One region of the Siminovitchia fortis genome, then DNA from elsewhere that is predicted to be linked to it. Evidence: riboswitches for the same ligand, from Rfam matches in the RefSeq annotation. Region 1 holds a riboswitch; each other region holds the start of a gene.

Region 1 (6,266 bases):
TCACTTCCGGAGAATGGCAATCGATGACTCCAACAATGTCCAGCCCTTTGGGAAACTTGGCTGTTTGCAGGATATTGGTCAGTGTCAGGGTTTTAGCTGCGGTGATTTTTACGGGCTTTCCCGTAAAAGTCCTGCCTATATGAATATGCAGGTCTACAAAATACTCATTCATACCATATCTTCTCCATCAACTGTAAATATTGAACGGCAAACAAGGTTTTGGCATCATAGATCCGTTCATTTCTCATACACTCAAGCGCTTCTTCAAGCGTAAGTTCAAACAGTTCAACAAATTCATCTTCATCGCCATCCGCCGGATTTTCCACCTTTTCCAGCCCGGTCGCCAAATAGAGGTGAATGATTTCATCGGCAAAACCGGGAGACGTATAAAAAGAGGAGATATATTCCATTTTACCGGCACGATAACCGGTTTCCTCCTCGAGCTCCCTTTCCGCTGTAGCCGCCGGTTTTTCCCCCGGCTCCAATTTCCCGGCAGGAATTTCAAGCAATGATCTTTCCAGTGGTTTTCTATATTGTTCCACCATGACGATTTTATTTTCATCCGTCAATGCAATCAGGGCAACAGCGCCGGGATGGCGGACAATTTCACGTTTTGACAGCTTCCCGTTTGGAAGTTCCACTTCATCCACTTGTACGCTGATGATTTTCCCTTCAAAAATTGTTTCCGTGCTTACTGTTTTTTCCTCAAACTTCTTCACCATGTTCAGCTCCTTCGTTCTATTTCATTAGCTGGTAATCATACATTTTACCATACATCAGGGAGGGATCATGATGAGAGTGAATATTGGTGAAGACCGAATTATTTTGTCTGGAAAAGCATGGGAAATCCAAGCTCTGCTTCGAAAATATGCAAAACAGCATAAGCTGGTAAAAGATTGGCTGGAGTCCTGCACAATAATTGAATAATGGAGCCGTCTTTAGATAAAATAGACAATTAAGAAAAGCGCAAGGCGCCCGTCTATCGGCGCAAAGCTAGACGAGCGCTGAAGAAGGCGTAGTTTGCCTTCATCAGCGATTGGCTTATGACCTCGGATGGCGCCTGAAGCTGGACATTACGTTAATCTTGTTTGAAGAGAAAATTCGGTAAAATTTTATACTTTCTTTAGCTTTTGAGAAAGGCGGGATATGAATGGAAAAACGCAGGCTTGGGAAATCAGACTTATTTGTATCAGAAATGGGGCTTGGCTGCATGTCACTTGGAACAGATTCCGCCAAGGCCGAAAAAATCATAAAAACGGCACTGGATGAAGGCGTCAACTATTTTGATACCGCCGATTTATACGATTTCGGCGTAAATGAAGAAATAGTGGGAAAATCCCTCGGGCCGTTACGGGACCAAGTGGTCATTGCCACAAAGGTCGGGAACCGCTGGACAGAAAAGAAAGACGGATGGAGCTGGGATCCTTCTAAAAAATATATAAAAGAAGCGGTGAAAAAGAGTCTCAAGCGGCTTGGCACAGATTATATCGACCTATACCAGCTGCACGGCGGGACCATTGATGACCCGATCGATGACACCATCGAAGCTTTTGAAGAATTGAAGTCCGAAGGCCTGATTCGCCATTACGGAATATCCTCCATCAGGCCAAATGTCATCCGGGAATACGCAGCCCGTTCTTCCATTGTTAGCGTTATGATGCAATACAGCCTTCTGGACCGGCGTCCGGAAGAAATTATGCCGATGCTTTCGGAAAGTGGAATAAGCGTTGTCACAAGAGGATCTGTGGCAAAAGGCTTATTAAGCGATAAGATGCTGGGAATGAAAGAAGATCAATGGGAAGGCACGGAATATCTGGATTACTCTTCAAATGAGATTAAGGAACTGATAGAGAGCATTCAAGCCAAACTTTTACATGCCAGGACCCTGAATGAATTGGCGCTTCAGTTCAATTTGGCAAATCAGGCAGTTGCGGCTGTTGTGGCAGGCGCAAGTACAGTTGAGCAAGTAAAAGACAATGCACGGGCGGTCAATTCTCCTGCCTTATCAAAAGAAGAATTGGCATTTTTACAACTGGCCGCCAAGGAAAGCCGATATACAGCCCATCGTTGAAAATAATTGTTCGTCAAACTTTTAACTTTTTTCTGATACTTCTGCATATATTTTGCCCGGTTATTCCAGTATCATGGTAATATGGAATTAGAATTTCTTTTACCGGAAATATTTAGGATCAGCTCGACAGCTTTTTCGTTAATATGACAAGGATTTGGCTCGTTTCGCCGCTCTTCGACGACGACATTTTTTTCAGGACTATGACTTTAGAAACGCTTATACTAAGATAAACACTTAGCGAAAAAGGCAAATCTGTTCGAAAGTCAGAGACGCAAAGCCACAGGCCTAAGGTCAATTTGACTATGGCGGCTGGGTTACCCGAATACAATTGTGTATTTATGGGAGGTAACAATGAAAAAATCAGTCGTAACGAAACAGGAAAAGCTGGACAAGGAATGGGTAGAGCTTATATTATTTGCGCTAGGTACAGGAATCAGTCCCAGGGAGATCAAGGAATTTTTTAGAGAACGCCAATAATACATAATAAGAAATTCGCCAATCGGGAATTTTGCGCTATTCATAATCTTTTATTATGTGTTATAATGTGTAAAGAGTAGGTGACTGTGTAGATGATAGGTCAACGAATAAAAGATTATCGGCTTCAAAAAAAATTATCATTATCCGAATTGGCTGAAAGAGCGGGTATTGCCAAATCCTATTTGAGTTCGATTGAGCGCAATATCCAGTCCAATCCGTCCATTCAAATACTGGAAAAACTTTCATCTGTGCTCGATGTTCCCGTCCATGTTCTCCTTCACGGGGAAACAGGTGAAATCGAATTGGACCACGATTGGGAAGAGCTGGTTCGCGAAGCAATGTCTTCAGGCATCTCAAAAGATGAATTCCGCGAGTTTTTGGAATTCAATAAATGGAAAATGAAGAACAAATAAACGTTCCGTGGCGATGATTCGTCTGGGCGTTTTTATTTTTGTGAAAAATGGTGAGCGCAGTTCATCGATAATTGCTCATAAATATAAAACGCTGGCCGTCTTGGCAGCGTTTTTTTTTATTCGCCTATGTCGTTTTATTGACCGTTTTTTCTTTGGGCTCCAATTGTCTGATGGCACTCCAGATTGTAAAACCTGAGTAGCCCAAAAGCAGAAGTCCCGGAAGGATAAGAAGCAGTGCACTCCCCTCTTTTGACTGGGCAAAACTGACGAAGTAACCGACATATGGAACAGTGATTCCCGTATATTCTGCGACGACATTTTCGGAAAGTACAGGCTCCATGTCTGCAGCGTTGTTATTATCGCCTTTCGTTGTATACATGACATGCTTTCCGCTTTTATCCACTTCCACTACTCTGTGAGTGACCAGTGTATTCTCATCTTGCATGAAGGTGATGACGTCCCCTTCCTTAAAGCGGGTCATATCTCCTCCGGGCTTAACTGCAATAACCGAACCTGTTTTGATTCCCGGCTCCATCGAGCCTGACAGGACGGATTTCAATTGATAGCCAAGAAATTGAGGCTCTCCGCCTGAGGCTTTTGATGATATGACTAAAAAGACCATAAGGATAAAAATAAGGAACAATACAGCGCTGATCGTATTACTGATAATCTTCCAAACTAATTTCATTCTTCTTCATCCTTTACTGAATTGGAATTTACAGGCGCTTCCTTAACCGCAGGCGGTTCGGGTTCCGGTTGTGATTCCGGCTTAGGTTCCGCAGCAGGAGCAGTTGGCTTCGATTCAGGTGCCGGCTCTGTCTCCTGAGGCTTATTGTCATTGTCAGCAGGGGGTTGCGGCTTTTCTGCCGGTTGCACCGGCTCAATTGGTTGTGACGGCTCTTTATCTTTTTTCTCATCGTTTTCAGGTTTTGGTGGTTGCTTTTCTTCTACGTTGGTATTATCCTCATTTGCTTTCTCTTGGAGCTCTTGTTCGCTCTCTTCTTCCTTATGTTCTTCCGGCTTTTCACATGCCACGGTGACTTTCTTTAGAAATTCACTTGGATGTTTTCCTTCCTGATATACCTTGAATGTATAAATTCCGGGCTCACCGGCCTTATATGTCAGCAATACACTTTCTCCAGGCTTTAATTCTTTCACCTCATGCGGGCCTTCTGATTCATCGATCATTATCCAAGATCCCTTTTCCGTTCTATATTTTCCTTGATTCGTAAACTTCGCTTTCAGTTCAACTGGGTCACAACTCTCAATCTCTTTATCCCCAACTGTTAAGCTGACATCTGTCTGTATCCACGGAACCGGCCACGTCCCTGCCCGGATCTCTCCTGCTATCTCCTTCGAATCTGTGAACTCTGCCAAAGTAGGTGAAACGAAAGTGGCAGCAGCAAACACGGACATATACCAAAACGCTCCGGCCTTTCCAGCACTTCTCAATTTTTTGTTTCTTTTGCCGTGTGTTCTTAAACGTGATTTCCTAATGGAGTCCACCTCCCATGCTCGTGCCTATAAATTATATAGAGAAAGGCGGGAGTGCCCGCCTTTTATTTGTTACCTCTTTTCACCTTTTGTTTGCTCTGCAGTAAATGTCCATTTTAGCTGTAAGGAAGCTCCTTGGAACTCGTTTTGGTCCTGTCCATTATCAACGAACTCAAACTGGACCGCCAATTTATCATTAGTTCCTGCTTTAAGCCCGCTCTTTTCAGCAAAAATACTGTGACTTAAGTTTTTAACAGCGTCTGGACTCATAGTTTTTAATTCATACAAAGTCTTACTTACAATTACATTGCTAGGGAGAAGAACTCCACTTTTGTCTTCGTTTCTGAGGAAGTTAACCTTGATATGCTTGCCAAAATCTTCATCAGTTCCTTCTACAGTGTAATCTGTTTCAATCAGAACTTTTGAAATATCCAAGGAGCCATTGTTTTCAAGTTTGAATGTTCTTGGCATCCAATCCCCTGGTTTAAGATTGCTTACATCAATAATTGTTGTTGGATTTACTGCCAAATCCAGCGTTCCTGCTGCAAATGTATTATTGGTCGCTTCTACATCACTAAAATACGCGAACGTTCCTCCCCCCACAAGTGCGATCCCCAATGCCGCCGATGCTACTCCCATACCCAACTTTTTTTTAATACTCATACCAATCTCCTCTTTCCCTTTTTGTTTTTCCTTTCGTTCTTTATAACGAATGGTTGGTTTGATTATAGTTCAAATGACCTGATTATAAAAACTTCAAATTTCGCCGTTTATTCTTAATTAAGAACTAAAATCTCACAAATGCAACCGTTTTCTCCTTCTTTCTTACTATTTCTCGACTTTATTAAGAACATTTTGTTCCTTATAATGAACATAACGATTGAAAGGTGGTAATGTTATGTGATCGGGCTGCATATTAAAGAACTTAGAGAACAGCAGGGATACTCGCTTTCCAAACTTGCAGAAAAGGCCGGCATATCAAAGTCTTATTTAAGCTACATAGAACGGGACATGCAAAAAAATCCTTCACTTCAAGTTCTCTCCAAAATTGCCCGCCCTCTCGGAGTTACAGTTGAACAGCTTTTGCAGGAAAGTATCCAAAAAGAAATCAAACTGGATAATGAATGGAAATTACTGGTACAAAAAGCAATACACGCCGGGATGAAAAAAGAGGATTTTCTGGAATATTATGAGTTCATTCAATTTAAAAACCGCCACAAAAAAAGATGAATTTCCAAGGGGGATGCCAATATGGGTGAGTATAAAGGGGACAGTCAATATCTTGATCTGGATTACGAATGGGTTTTGCTGCTGAAAGAAGCCAAGCAGTTGAACATGAGAAAAGAAGAGATTCGAATATTTTTTAAGAGTAAAAGAATTGAACGCGAGCTGTTAAAAACTAAAATGAAATAGAGCCTGGTTTTTGCCAAAAACCAGGCTCTATTTCTAATACGCATCCATGATAACATCCTCACTGACATCAAGTTCCGGCTCCGTCGATTGCTTAATATCACCGACGGAATATCCCTTTGCCACTTCCTTCAGCACCAGTCCATTTTCCGTTACATCTATCACAGCACGATCCGTGATAATCCGGTCAACCACCTTCTTGCCTGTCAATGGCAGCACACATTCGTTTAATATTTTCGGATCGCCGTTTTTGTTGACATGTTCCATGATCACGATGATTTTTCCGGCACCGTGCACAAGGTCCATCGCTCCTCCCATGCCCTTGATCATTTTGCCGGGAATCATCCAATTGGCCAGATCACCGTCTTTGGAAACTTCCATCCCGCCCAGAATAGCCAGAT
Region 2 (6,266 bases), on a different contig from region 1:
TGGAAATAACAGAATCAGCATGCATAAACATTCATCTGAGCTTTGATTTAATGGACTTAATGGAATCGATTTATACATTTTCCTGTATAAACTCGTTTTCGGGAATTGACAAGGTGGAGGTCGCTGGTTCGAACCCAGTCGGAATCACTTAATCAAAAAGGCGCTGATCTAATAAAATTAGGTCAGCGCCTTTTTTCTTATACTTTAGTAACTCATTTTTTCTGCGAAATTTACAACAAAATTCATTCTGATCTGCCCAAACCCATCTAATCAGGGTCCCGAAAGCGGATTTTTTGTTGATATTGATATACTTTTCCATCTGTTTGAAACGAGTATTTATTCCAAACGCTTGCATCTTCGTTCGTCTCTTCCGTTTCCAATAACTGCAATTCACCCGGTTTCAAAGTCATTATTTTTGAATCAATGACTTTCATTTCCTTGTTGTTGCTGTTCAAAGCGCGGAGTTTTACCTGCACTTCTTGTTTCTTGCCCATATTATTTTTTATAAAGTATTGATTTTTATATGCTTGGTTTCTGCAATATTGACTCGACCGCCTTAGGCAATCTTTTTCGGAATTTACCAATACTATAGAGAACTCCTCATTATTCGTCTTGTTGGCGGCTTCTATCGCCTCATTAATCGAAACAGCAAAGGCAACTTTTTCCCCCAAGGGCGCTGCAATAAAGAAAATGATAAAGAAATACAATGCAAAACACCCGGTTATAATCTTCACCACTTTGCTATTATGGGTTGGGCTTTGGCTGCCTAACTTTTTTGTAATGATTAAATTTAAAACCAGCATAAATCCGCAAATGAGCAAGATGATCCCCATACTAACCCAGGTTTCTATTCTTGTTTGAAGCAGCGGAAACTCATATGAACGGAGTAAATAGATATGTACTATCATGCCGGCAATAATAAGCAAGAGCTGAAGGGAAACCAGCAATTTCCACGGGACATTTTCTTTTTTGATTGATTTGACATAGGCAGTTGACCAAATCAGGATCAGCCCCGGAATAGAAAAAATGATGATAGCTGCCATAACAAAAATCAAGTCAGTTCACCTCATTTCGGGTTATCAAGAAAAAAGTATGCTTTTCAAAAAGGAATAACTAATATTTTACCAAATTCATTGAACATCTACACACGATCACGCAGAAACTCTTTTGCTATTTATAAAGGATTGATTATATTTTTATTTTGGGGTAAGGTAGTAAATGTTTTGATAAATTTGCGAAAACAGGTGAGATCAAAGACATTATGTGGTTTATTTTTTCTATACTAACAGCTGTGTCCTGGGGAGCAGCAAATCTTTTTTACAAAAAAGGTTCCGACAGCAATGACAGGTTCAGCCATCTTAAAATTGTAACAATGGTTGGATTTGTAATGGGAATTCATGCCATTCTGTATATGCTGATTAAAGGAGTCAGCTTTGACCCTTTTGATATGATCAGATACTTTCCGGTTTCGGCCATGTATATTTTGTCGATGACCATTGGCTATATCGGACTAAGGTATATAGAATTGTCAATTGCCGCCCCGGTTCAAAACTCTTCGGGTGCTGTCAGTGCAGTTTTATTATTTTTATTTTTTCCGCGGGAAATGAGTTTCATAGAAATTTCGGGAATTGTCGCCGTTACAGCCGGTGTAATAGGACTTGCCGTTTTTGATAAGCAGGCTGAAACGGCTGCTTTACAAGCGAGCAATGAAGTGATTGAACGAAAATATCAAATTGGTGTACTGGCGATTACATTCCCGATCCTATACAGCTTGATTGATGGACTAGGGACATTTGCGGATGGGATCTATTTGGATGAATTAAAGCTTATCAGTGAAGATTCAGCTTTGTTGGCGTATGAATTCACCTTCCTTATTGCAGCAGTCATTTCATATTTTTACGTTAAAATAATCAAGAAGGAATCATTCGTCATTTTCAAAGAACATGATAAAGGATTGGCTGCCATACTGGAAACGATTGGTCAATTCTTTTATGTATTCGCAATGGCTGGCAATGCAATCATTGCGGCACCGCTTATTGCTGCACATGGAATTTTTTCAGTGCTTTTATCCCGTTTGTTCTTAAAAGAAGTCCTGACATGGCGCCAATATATCATGATAGCAATCGTCATGCTGGGAATCATATTATTGGGGACGGCGGAAGGCGGATGATTGTTGAATGCCTTTGTTTATTTGATATGATGATAAAAATGAATGATGTGAAAGGAAGATATTATGCTGGATTTGTTAACATCGCACGCTTCAGTCCGGAAGTATAAGGATGAGCCAATTTCAGATGAAACGTTTCACAAGATGCTCCATGCTGCCCAGCATGCGGCCAGCTCCAACTTTGCTCAGGCGTATTCCGTTATACAGGTGAAGGATCCGGTTAAAAGAGACAAGCTGGCAGAGCTGTCAAAGAACCGGAAACAATATGATTCGGCCGCATTGGCACTTGTTTTTTGTGCTGATTTAAGAAGGCTTGGACATGCGGCTGCCATTCATGGAAAAAAGATTTTGGGCGGCACAGCGGAAAACTTTCTGGTTGCAGTAATTGATACTGCATTGTTTGCCCAAAACTTTGTTGTGGCTGCTGAATCGAAGGGATATGGCATCTGTTATATCGGGGGTGTCCGGAATAACCCGGAGCCAATCAGTGAGCTGTTGGAACTGCCTGATCTTGTCATCCCTTTGTTCGGCATGACAGTAGGGGTTCCTGCTGAAAAAAATGAAGTGAAGCCGCGCTTGCCGATTGAAGCGATTTTGCATAAAGATACATATGACGAAAACAAATACGATAAAATTCTTAAAGAGTATAATTCGGTCATGGAAGAGTATTACCGCAACCGTTCCGCCAACAGTAAAAGCAATGGGTGGACGGACGTCATGGCAGCTTTCCTGTCTGAGCCGCGCAGGACCTTTATGCTAAATTTCCTGCAATCAAAAGGATTTCTGAAAAATGAATAGTTCGAAAGCCCCGGTCTATTTTGGGCCGGGATTTTTTTGGCTGCAAAATTGTATTCTGTGTAAATTTATAGGCGCAAATTCATATAATTTTGTCAAAAGGGTAGGAATTTTGTCGTATTTTGTTATAATAACATTTGTAATCATTGCATTGTTTTCCAGATAAAGGCAAACTTATTGAAAAATAAGGACGCAAAGCTACGGGCCTAAGGCTATTTGCTATGGTGGCCGAGTTACCAAAGGAAATTGGACACTAAAGGTGGGCCCTTTTTTCCTGGGCCCGCCTTTTCGTATTGGGAAAGGGGGTATGAAGTTTGTCTTTTAAACGTTTTATCCAAACCGAACAGTTCTATCATTTTTTTCAACCGATTTACGATTTGGAAAACAGTAGAAAGGTTGGGTATGAGGCGCTGTTAAGAGCTAAGACATATCCAAATCCCGAATTAACTTTCCAAATGGCCAAAAAAGAAAATCAGTTATATGAATTGGATTCACGTTCCATCCAAAAAGCTGTTTTCAGCTTCAATGAGGTACGTCCATCGGGAGAATACGAATGCTTGTTTTTAAATGCCTTCCCGTCGACTATTTTAAATCCAAGCTTCCCTGCTTTTCTCAACAGAATGATGGCCGGTACCAATTTGAAAAAACAACGAATAGTCCTGGAGATATCTGAATCCGAGGTTATCGAAGATCTGCTTGACTTTAAACAGCGGATATCTGAACTTAGGCAGGATGGATTTTTAATAGCGATAGATGATATCGGGACAGGTTATTCAAACGTTGAATCCATCATTGAATTGGAGCCCGATTATCTGAAACTTGATCGATACTTCGCCCAAGATTTACATATGTCCCAAGGAAAGCAGGAGTTCATCTCAGTTTTTAAAAATTATTGTGAAAAAACAAAGAGCGGGCTAATTTTAGAGGGGGTGGAAACGGAGGAGGAACTCCAAGCGGCAAAAGCATTGGGGATTTCGATTGCCCAAGGCTACTTTCTCGGAAAGCCTGCTTTGTTATGCAACTCTGAATTCAACTCTCCTATTTTAGTAGATCAACGGAACAACAGTAATAAGGAGTAACAGATGTCAGCAATTAAAGAATATGACAGATATGATATACTGTCATCGCAATTCCCATTTAAGAAGATTCCAGTTGACTGTTCAGAATATGATTCGCTAAAGAGGATATTTCATTTTCTGCTTGAACATACCGACATTTATTATCTCGTTTTTTTAAAAGAAGAAATGTTGGTTCAGTATCTTAAGTATCATCAATCAATGCATTTTAGACTGATCTCTTTTGCCCAGGCAGTAAGTGACATTAAAATTTTTACACTTTATCTGCGAAATAATAAAAGAATCAATAAAGAGTTAAAGCTTGATGTATCATTGCAAAACTACAATTTCTGGATAAACCTGTAAGAGTTCTCTTCCTCCGGAATAGTGCCGGTCCAAATGCGTTGGGATTTCTATCTATGGCTTTTTTACTATTTAGAAAAAAGACGTATTCATCATTCTCTGTAAAGATCATCAAAAATCAGCCGATACATAAAGTTGTAGATAAAGAATCGTACATGACCCCGGGATATTAGGCCTATTAAATGAAAAAATATTTTTGAAAACGCAACCGGCTAAGAGGAGGACGAAACATGAGTTTGTTTGGACTGGGCAAGTCAAATAAGAAGAAGGAAGAGAAAAATAACCATAACGAAATCGTAAATACGAAAGTGGGCACTAAAATAGAAGATGCTTCTATATTGGATAAAATCAATATGATTCAACTTACTGAAAAAGATTTGAAGCTCCTCAAAAGCATCCAGCCTTTGGTAGAAGCAAATATCGACAGGCTTGTTGAAGATTTCTATGCAATTGTCATGAAGGTTGATAAATTAAAAGCGATTATTGACAATCATTCCACTGTCGACCGGCTTAGAAAAACATTAAGGGCCCATATTACTGAGATGTTCGATGGGAATATAGATCAAAGTTTTATAAATAAGCGTTTGAAAATTGCGAAGGTCCACTATGTAATCGGGTTGGAACCTTCATGGTATATGGGATCATTTCAAAGCATTCACGATACGATCACTCATTTAACCTTCAAAAATATAAAAGACAGAAGAAAGCTTCAAGCTGTCCTTTCCGCCGTCAATAAAATATTAAGCCTGGAGCAGCAGCTCGTCCTTGAAGCGTACGAGCGGGAAAATATGAAAAAACTAAATGCGCAGTTTGAAGAGGGGAAAGCCTATCTCAAAAACAAAATGACTTCTGTCAGTGAAGGACTGGTTGCCCTGGCCGAACAGACCCAGGCATCTGTTGTTACGTTGAGCACTAACATCCGGGAAGTGAACCAAACGACAACCGAGAGCAGTGAGCAGGCAATCTTGGCTAAAAATTACGCAGATGACGGCCAAAACAAGCTGAGGGAATTGTTGGATAAAATCAGCGTGATGGATAAATATTCAAGGGACATGATCGAAAGCATCCACCGGCTGGGTGAATCTTCCGATAAAATTTCCAGCGTCATTCACATTATTCAGGATATCGCCGAACAGACTAATATATTGGCGCTGAATTCCGCTATTGAAGCGGCAAGGGCCGGAGAACACGGAAGGGGTTTTGCTGTACTTTCCCAGGAAGTGCAAAGCCTTGCTGAACAAACGAAAAATTCCATTTCGCAAATTCATGAACTGATTTCCAATTCCAATCTATATAAAGAACAGGTGATAAAGTCGCTGAAGCATGTGGAAGAAGCGTTGATGTCCGGCATCGCCACTTCTGAGCATACGCATGAGGCTTTTCAAAATATTACCCGGTCCATCCAGCAAAACAGCATGACAAATATGAAAGTGCAGGAACAAATGGACCAGCTCGTTGCGGTTATGAATGAAATTGAAAATGCTTCAGCTATTGTGACGTCATCGGCTGAACAATTGAACGAAGCGGCAATGGCCTAGATTATAGAGGTACGGAATTAATCGGATTGAATCAGAATTCACAATCAAATTATTTTTACCCCTCCTGGGGGTTTTTTTATGGATCGGCTTAAAAGGAATCGAGAAGACATCATAAAATGACAGCCTCCCAAGTGAGGAAATGGAAGAATTTTAAGTAAAGGGTGTTGTAGAATGCGCTGGTTTGTCAATAGAAAAACTTCATTTAAACTTTTATCGTCATTTATTGTCATTGCCATGATCCTTGCAGCGGTAAGTATCTATGCAATGAACAGTATGAAAAAAATCAATATAATCGCTGCGGAGATGTATACTGCTGCATTAAAGCCTATGGAAAATATGGCTAATGCC
Region 3 (6,266 bases), on a different contig from region 1:
AGGGCGGAGAGATCCGTTCAATCGGTAAACAGGCGGTGATCCCACTGAAATATGAAGGTCGGAAGCACCGTCCGCGTATGCTTTTTTCAACAAATCGTTTATTTCATATGGCATATCGAGGCCTCCTATTCCATCGCTGCGACACGCAGTACTTCTTCCGTCGTTGTCAATCCTTCGGCCACTTTCAACAAGCCGTCGGCAAGCAGAAATTTCATGCCCGATTCCTGTACGTATTGGCGGATTTTAAAGGCGCTTTCTGCGTTCATGATGAGCTCCCGTATGCGGTTGTCCAAAGTAAGCACTTCGTGAATGGCAATCCTTCCGCGATACCCGGTCATCGTGCAGCTTGGGCAGCCCCGTCCTTTATGGATATAATTGATTTCAAGCCCGTTCGCCTGAAAAATTTCCTTTTCACGCTCTGTCGGAGGGAGCACTTCGCTGCAATCCCGGCAAACCCGCCGGACAAGCCGCTGGGCGACGACTCCCGTGAGAGAAGAAGAGATCAGGAACGGTTCAATGCCCATATCAATCAGGCGGGTCAGGGCGGCGACGGAACTGTTTGTATGAAGTGTGCTCAAAACAAGATGCCCTGTCAGGGAAGACCTGATCGAAATTTGTGCGGTTTCCAGATCGCGGATTTCTCCGATCATGATGATGTCCGGGTCCTGCCGTAAAATCGAGCGGAGCCCGCTGGCGAAAGTCATTCCGATATCCTCGTTCACCTGTACCTGATTGACACCATCCAACTGATATTCAACCGGGTCTTCGATCGTAATGATGTTCACTTCTTCGCTGTTCAGGCGGTTCAAAGCCGCATATAACGTCGATGATTTCCCCGAGCCGGTCGGTCCGGTGATCAGGACAATTCCGTTCGGTTTTTCAATCATGTCAATGAATTTATGTAAATTGTCTTCTGCGAACCCAAGGTTTTCCAAATCGCCCAATGCATTGCTCAAATCCAAGATCCGCATGACAATTTTTTCTCCGTAAACGGATGGAAGAGTGGAGAGCCTGATATCAACCGGCTTGAAATTTACATTCATTTTGATCCGGCCGTCCTGCGGCACACGGCTTTCTGTTATATTCAGATTTCCCATGATCTTGATCCTGGCAATGATGACGTTTTGCATATGCTTCGGCAAAGAACGTTCAGTCCTTAAAATCCCGTCAATGCGGTATCTGACCTTCAGCTCAGTTTCCATCGGGTCAAAGTGGATATCACTTGCCCTTTGTGTGACTGCATGGTTGATGATCTGGTTGACAAGGCGGACGACAGGGGAATCTTCGTCCGTAATGCCGGTTTCATCCAGTGTTTCTTCCACTGTATATCCGCTCAGCGCCTCATCGAGTGATTCCTGCAAATCATAATGCTTGGAAATGGTCCTCTGAAGCTCTTCTTTCGTTGCCAATGCAGGAATGATTTGGTAACCGGTCGCCATGCGCAGCTCTTCGATGGCAAAGTAATCCATCGGGTCGGCCATTGCGACAAACAGCTTGTGATTTTCTTTTCGGATCGGCATGACCTGATGGCGTTTGGCCAGATCCCTTGGAATGAGCTGGATTACTTCGGGATCCATCGGATATTGGTAAAGGTTGATCCTCGGTATTCCGAGCTGCCGCTCAAGCGTTTCAGCCAGCTGCTGCTCGGTGATATGCCCTTCCTGTAAGAGAGCGTCCCCGAGCTTTTCCTCCGGTGATTTGCGGCGCAGCGTCGTTTCCAGCTGCTGTTCTGTTATCAATCCTGACTCTACAAGTAAATCCCCCAGCCGTTTTCTCGACACAGCCATCACCTCATTGTTTATCTTCTGATGTATCCGTTGTTTTGCCGTCCGCCTGTCCGCTATCTGTCATTTTGCCGCCTTTGACCAGGTCGCTGTTCAGGAAGACTTTCTCACATAATTTTTGTTCTGATTCGTCTTCCAAGTGCCGGCAAGTTTTATTCAAGAGATCTACCATATTCTGTAACTCTTCCAAATTTGTTTGAGTTCCGCTCTGGGTGCCCGCATTCTGCTCCGCGTCTTCACCGCCGTTATTGATTTCGTCTGAACTTTCTTCATTTTCTTCCAATAACTCTTCTATCACTTCAGGCGGCTCCTGTGAAGACACTAGAAAAATAGTCGGGGTGGGAGGGTAGAAGTCCCGGCTGATCAGTGTTTTTTCCTGAACAGTCCCATTTACCGAACTTATACGGTAAACTTCAACTTGCATTCCTTTTTGACCGGACTCCATAGGGACGCGCTGTCCAGGTGCAAGCTTATAGCTGAAGCGGTACAATGTCCGTGGCTTCACTTCGCTTTTGTTCTCCACCTGGTACCCGTAGCTTGTATCTTTCATTACAGAGCTTACAGATATATGAAGCTTGTTTTCTTTTACTTCTGCTGAGAATGTATAAGAATGAAAGTTTGGATTATATATAATGAAATCTTTTTTTGCCGTGAGATCTGCAGCAGCTTCGATGCCGGCTTCAGAGTATGAAGGAATGCTCCTTTGTGAATGCCGCTCAATAATATCCATATTTGTTTTTAAAATTGCAGCATACAAGGCTGTAGCGAAAAAGCTGGCGCCTTCCTGCGAAACTGTCGGGCGAACTTCTTCCAGTACGGAAGAGATGAATGAAAATTGTGAATCCGGTTCAACGATCTGTCCGTCAATCTTATCTGCCATCTGCTCGATTTCCACATGGGAGATATCCGGAATCTGGAAGGTTGTTTCGGCCACTTTTCCCTTTGGCAGCTCCGATTCTTCCTTATAAATGATGGTTACGGGCTGGTCGCCAAGATTGGCAGCTGCCTCTTTTGCTTTTTGCAATGTTGCATCGGCATCAGTATAGTCCGGCCATTCAATTTGATGATTTTCGCTTATTTGAACATGGAGAGGAATCTGGATAGGCTTGGACTTCAGGAAAAAAAGGTACCATGGGCGCTTTGCCTGTTGTTCCAATTCATCGAACGTTCTATCAATATCGAAAAGAAAAGTGTCCCTCGGGATCGAAATGGCTTCATCGGTGCCTTCTGCCTGGATCGGTGCCTCTGTCAGCCAGGCGTCCACTTCCAACTGCACTTTCTCATAAGCTTTTTCATATGAAAGGCCGCCTACAGCGATACCGGCGATTGTTCCTTCCTTGGGCAGGGTGCCTGCCGCTTTTGCCATTTCAGGCGGCAGCAGCCATGCCAACAATGACAGGATCAACATGTATTTGCATATATTTTTCGACATATGGCGGACCGCCCTTCTGCAATTACCATTATTTACCTCATTATAAGTTAAAATTGTAGAAAATTGTAATAAAAAAAAGCCTCTCCAAATAGATTCGGAAAGGCCGGTTGCACCACTTGCTCCATACGGCCCAGGTGCCCATATATGAGGCCGTACTTCATTGCTTCCTTCATAGGAATTTCGTCTTATTCACTTAAGTTTAGATTACTGACTTTTGTCATAGCTGTCAACATTTTCCTTGAAAATTTTCAAGAAAATAACAGGCGATTACATGAATTTGTCAAAATCGCCCGAATACCTCTTTCCTATGCCTGGGAACATATAAAATTGCCGGCGAATGTTCAGCTGCCGGCAATTTAAACGTCAATTTTATCCTCCTTGCTGCCTTCGCTTGCTTTCCTCCAGCAATTCATCCATCGCGGATAAAGTATCTATATCAGGAAGGATATCGTTTAGCACAGTTTCATGCACCGGCTTATCCTCCTCGGTTGATTCTTGCATAACAAAGCTTAGCAGCATATACCAGTGTCTCAGCCTATTGATATGTTCCCGATAGGCCGGGGAGCCTTTTTTCAGCGGAGGCTGACTGCCTTCGCTTATAAATGTAAAAAAGTTGATTGTATGCAGAGGGCGGGCCGGACTGTTTACAATGATCGTCAAGTCCAATGAGTCCACATTCTTTTTCTTTTTTTCAGCCGGCTGCGCACCGCCGATGAATGTGCCGTCTGCCTTGGAAATAAAGCCCTCCAATAGGGAACGGGCTGTTTGGGATTGGCTTGATTTGGTTCCTAAGGATACCCCGTCTTCTGACATTTCCACCGCCAAAATATCAGAGTAATCGTATTCAAATGCTTCATATGCCATTCCCGCCAGGGCTGCTGAAGTATCCGGATTTTCAGGCGCCCATATACAAATCCGTTTTGCCTGTTCGTCCACGGCGATTTTCGTCAATTGGTTGGATGAGATGAATGTCTGCCCCGCTTTGAAGTTGCCGGTTTTCGGTTTCAGATTTTCCAGTTGTTTCGAAAGTTCTTCTCTATTTCTTTTGATGCCTTTAGAATATTTGAGAAAAGATATGAGATTGAGGAAGAGGGTAGGGATTATGCAAAGCCATCCTATCCATGCATAGCCTTTTATGAAAAAAATGATGGAAGCGAAGACCGCCAAAATCGACGTCATACATCCGAAACCCATTTTGTCATTTTGCAAATCAGAAGCAGCCATATGTAAACCTCCTTTGTAAAAATTACGGTTTACTGGATAAAAGGTTTCTGAACAATAAAAAATAGTCCGTTTTTCCTGTTGAACCCAAAGAAAAAGGCTGCCGACACCTTAGTAAGAAAGTCGGATATGCCCCTACATTTTCACTATTCAAATCTCTCGTGATAAAATGACTGCAGGGATAGGGGGACAGGCCCCCTGGTGCAGGGAGTGATAATAAAAGATGGAAGAAGACATTCGTGAGCTGGAATTAAGGGCAATTCTTGAAGCATCTAACGATAATATTGTGATCACGGATGGGCAGGGGAAAGTGTTGAGGAGCAGTCCCAACTGTCAATTCATTTACGGAATGAAAAATGAAGAGTTAATTGGTAAGACGGTGGACGAACTGGAAAAGATGGAGGTTTTTTCACCTTCAGTCACCAAAAGGGTGCTTCAGGAGAAAAAAGAAGTCCAAGTCATGCAGCATACGCTGACGGGCCGCTCCGTCATGGCAACCGCCCTGCCCGTGTTTGACGAAAGCGGCGAAATGATAAGGGTCATCAGCTTTTCCCATGATCTGACCGAGCTCAGGCAGATCAAAGAAGATTACGAAGAACTGCGGGCAAAGATGGAATATTATCAGTCGGAAATCCAGGAGTTACGGGATAAGGAACAGCATACAGATGGCATTGTGCTAAAAAGCAAGGAGATGAATAATGTCTGGCAGCTTATTCAAAGGGTGGCTCCGTCTGATGCGACCGTTATGTTTCTGGGGGAATCCGGAGTCGGGAAAAATGTTTTTGCAAGGGCTATTCATGAAAAAAGCAATCGGAGCAAGGAAGCTTTTATTGAAGTAAACTGCGGCGCTATTCCGGAATCGCTTTTTGAATCCGAAATGTTCGGATATGAGAAAGGTGCTTTTACAGGGGCGAACAGGGAAGGGAAACCAGGCCTCATAGAGCTGGCCAATAAAGGGACGTTGTTTCTGGACGAAGTGGGAGAGCTGCCGTTAAACCTTCAGGCCAAGCTGCTGAAAGTGATTCAGGAGAAAAAAATGACAAGGGTTGGCGGGACGCAGCCCAAACAGATCGATTTTCGAATCATCGCTTCTACGAACAGGGATCTGGCAGAGATGGTGAAGGAAGGGACATTCCGCGAAGATCTTTTTTACCGGCTGAATGTTGTGCCGATTACCGTTCCTCCTTTAAGGGAGCGGAAGGATGACCTGCTGCAGTTATGCGAGTATTTTCTTGGGATGTTCAATGAAAAATACGGAACGGATAAAGTGCTTCATGCGACGACGATCCATGAAATGCTCGACTATAGCTGGCCGGGAAACGTCAGGGAACTGGAAAATTTAATGGAGCGCCTCGTGATTACGACAGAAAATCGGATCATTTATCCAAGCGCCCTTCCGTTTCATACGAAGGAGGCCCGTTCAGTTGCTGATGAACAGGAAGCAGAAGAGATCCCCGAGCAGGCGGAAAATCTCCAGGAAGCAATCCAAAACGTGGAAATCCGTTGGCTGAAAAGGGCATACAGACAATATAAAACTACGTATGAAATGGCTGACTATCTCGGGATCAGCCAGTCGAGCGTTGTCAGGAAGCTTCAAAAATACGGAATTAATTCATAACCGAATCACAATCCGCATTTGCATCAATAATCCGTTTGTTGATGCAAATGCGGATTTTTTTCTCGCTGTTTAAGAAAGTTTCTATACGGAATGATGATGTGATATGTCCAGCTTCAGGCGCCATCGGCGCAAGGATTAAGCCAATCGCTGATGAAGGCAAACTACGCCTTCGGAAGCGTAGTCTAGCTTTACGCCTAAGGCTGCGCGCCTT

Evidence for each region. A riboswitch is a leader RNA that binds a small molecule or an ion and turns the genes downstream of it on or off. The one in region 1 is predicted to bind cyclic di-GMP.
Region 2: linked by a shared signal. The riboswitch ahead of FS666_RS02625 (EAL domain-containing protein) and the one ahead of FS666_RS00230 (anti-repressor SinI family protein) in region 1 are both predicted to bind cyclic di-GMP.
Region 3: linked by a shared signal. The riboswitch ahead of FS666_RS09820 (VanW family protein) and the one ahead of FS666_RS00230 (anti-repressor SinI family protein) in region 1 are both predicted to bind cyclic di-GMP.

What each region holds. Positions count from the first base shown of each region.
Region 1 is NZ_VEKZ01000001.1:37,820-44,085, forward strand. It holds gene FS666_RS00210 (endonuclease Q family protein) at 1-172, opposite strand, end outside; gene FS666_RS00215 (NUDIX domain-containing protein) at 165-722, opposite strand; gene mciZ (Z-ring formation inhibitor MciZ) at 793-927, shown strand; gene FS666_RS00225 (aldo/keto reductase) at 1,151-2,071, shown strand; cyclic di-GMP riboswitch class I at 2,307-2,393, shown strand; gene FS666_RS00230 (anti-repressor SinI family protein) at 2,423-2,548, shown strand; gene FS666_RS00235 (helix-turn-helix domain-containing protein) at 2,641-2,961, shown strand; gene sipW (signal peptidase I SipW) at 3,086-3,649, opposite strand; gene FS666_RS00245 (hypothetical protein) at 3,646-4,377, opposite strand; gene FS666_RS00250 (CalY family protein) at 4,528-5,118, opposite strand; gene FS666_RS00255 (helix-turn-helix domain-containing protein) at 5,356-5,685, shown strand; gene sinI (DNA-binding anti-repressor SinI) at 5,707-5,868, shown strand; gene FS666_RS00265 (3-oxoacid CoA-transferase subunit B) at 5,902-6,266, opposite strand, start outside.
Region 2 is NZ_VEKZ01000004.1:56,222-62,487, forward strand. It holds gene FS666_RS02610 (hypothetical protein) at 267-1,055, opposite strand; gene FS666_RS02615 (EamA family transporter) at 1,262-2,170, shown strand; gene nfsA (oxygen-insensitive NADPH nitroreductase) at 2,234-2,965, shown strand; cyclic di-GMP riboswitch class I at 3,120-3,203, shown strand; gene FS666_RS02625 (EAL domain-containing protein) at 3,277-4,041, shown strand; gene FS666_RS02630 (hypothetical protein) at 4,045-4,383, shown strand; gene FS666_RS02635 (globin-coupled sensor protein) at 4,611-5,918, shown strand; gene FS666_RS02640 (methyl-accepting chemotaxis protein) at 6,090-6,266, shown strand, end outside.
Region 3 is NZ_VEKZ01000024.1:32,427-38,692, reverse strand. It holds gene FS666_RS09830 (type IV pilus twitching motility protein PilT) at 1-114, opposite strand, end outside; gene FS666_RS09825 (GspE/PulE family protein) at 126-1,787, opposite strand; gene FS666_RS09820 (VanW family protein) at 1,792-3,216, opposite strand; cyclic di-GMP riboswitch class II at 3,309-3,393, opposite strand; gene FS666_RS09815 (hypothetical protein) at 3,586-4,440, opposite strand; gene FS666_RS09810 (sigma-54 interaction domain-containing protein) at 4,661-6,055, shown strand.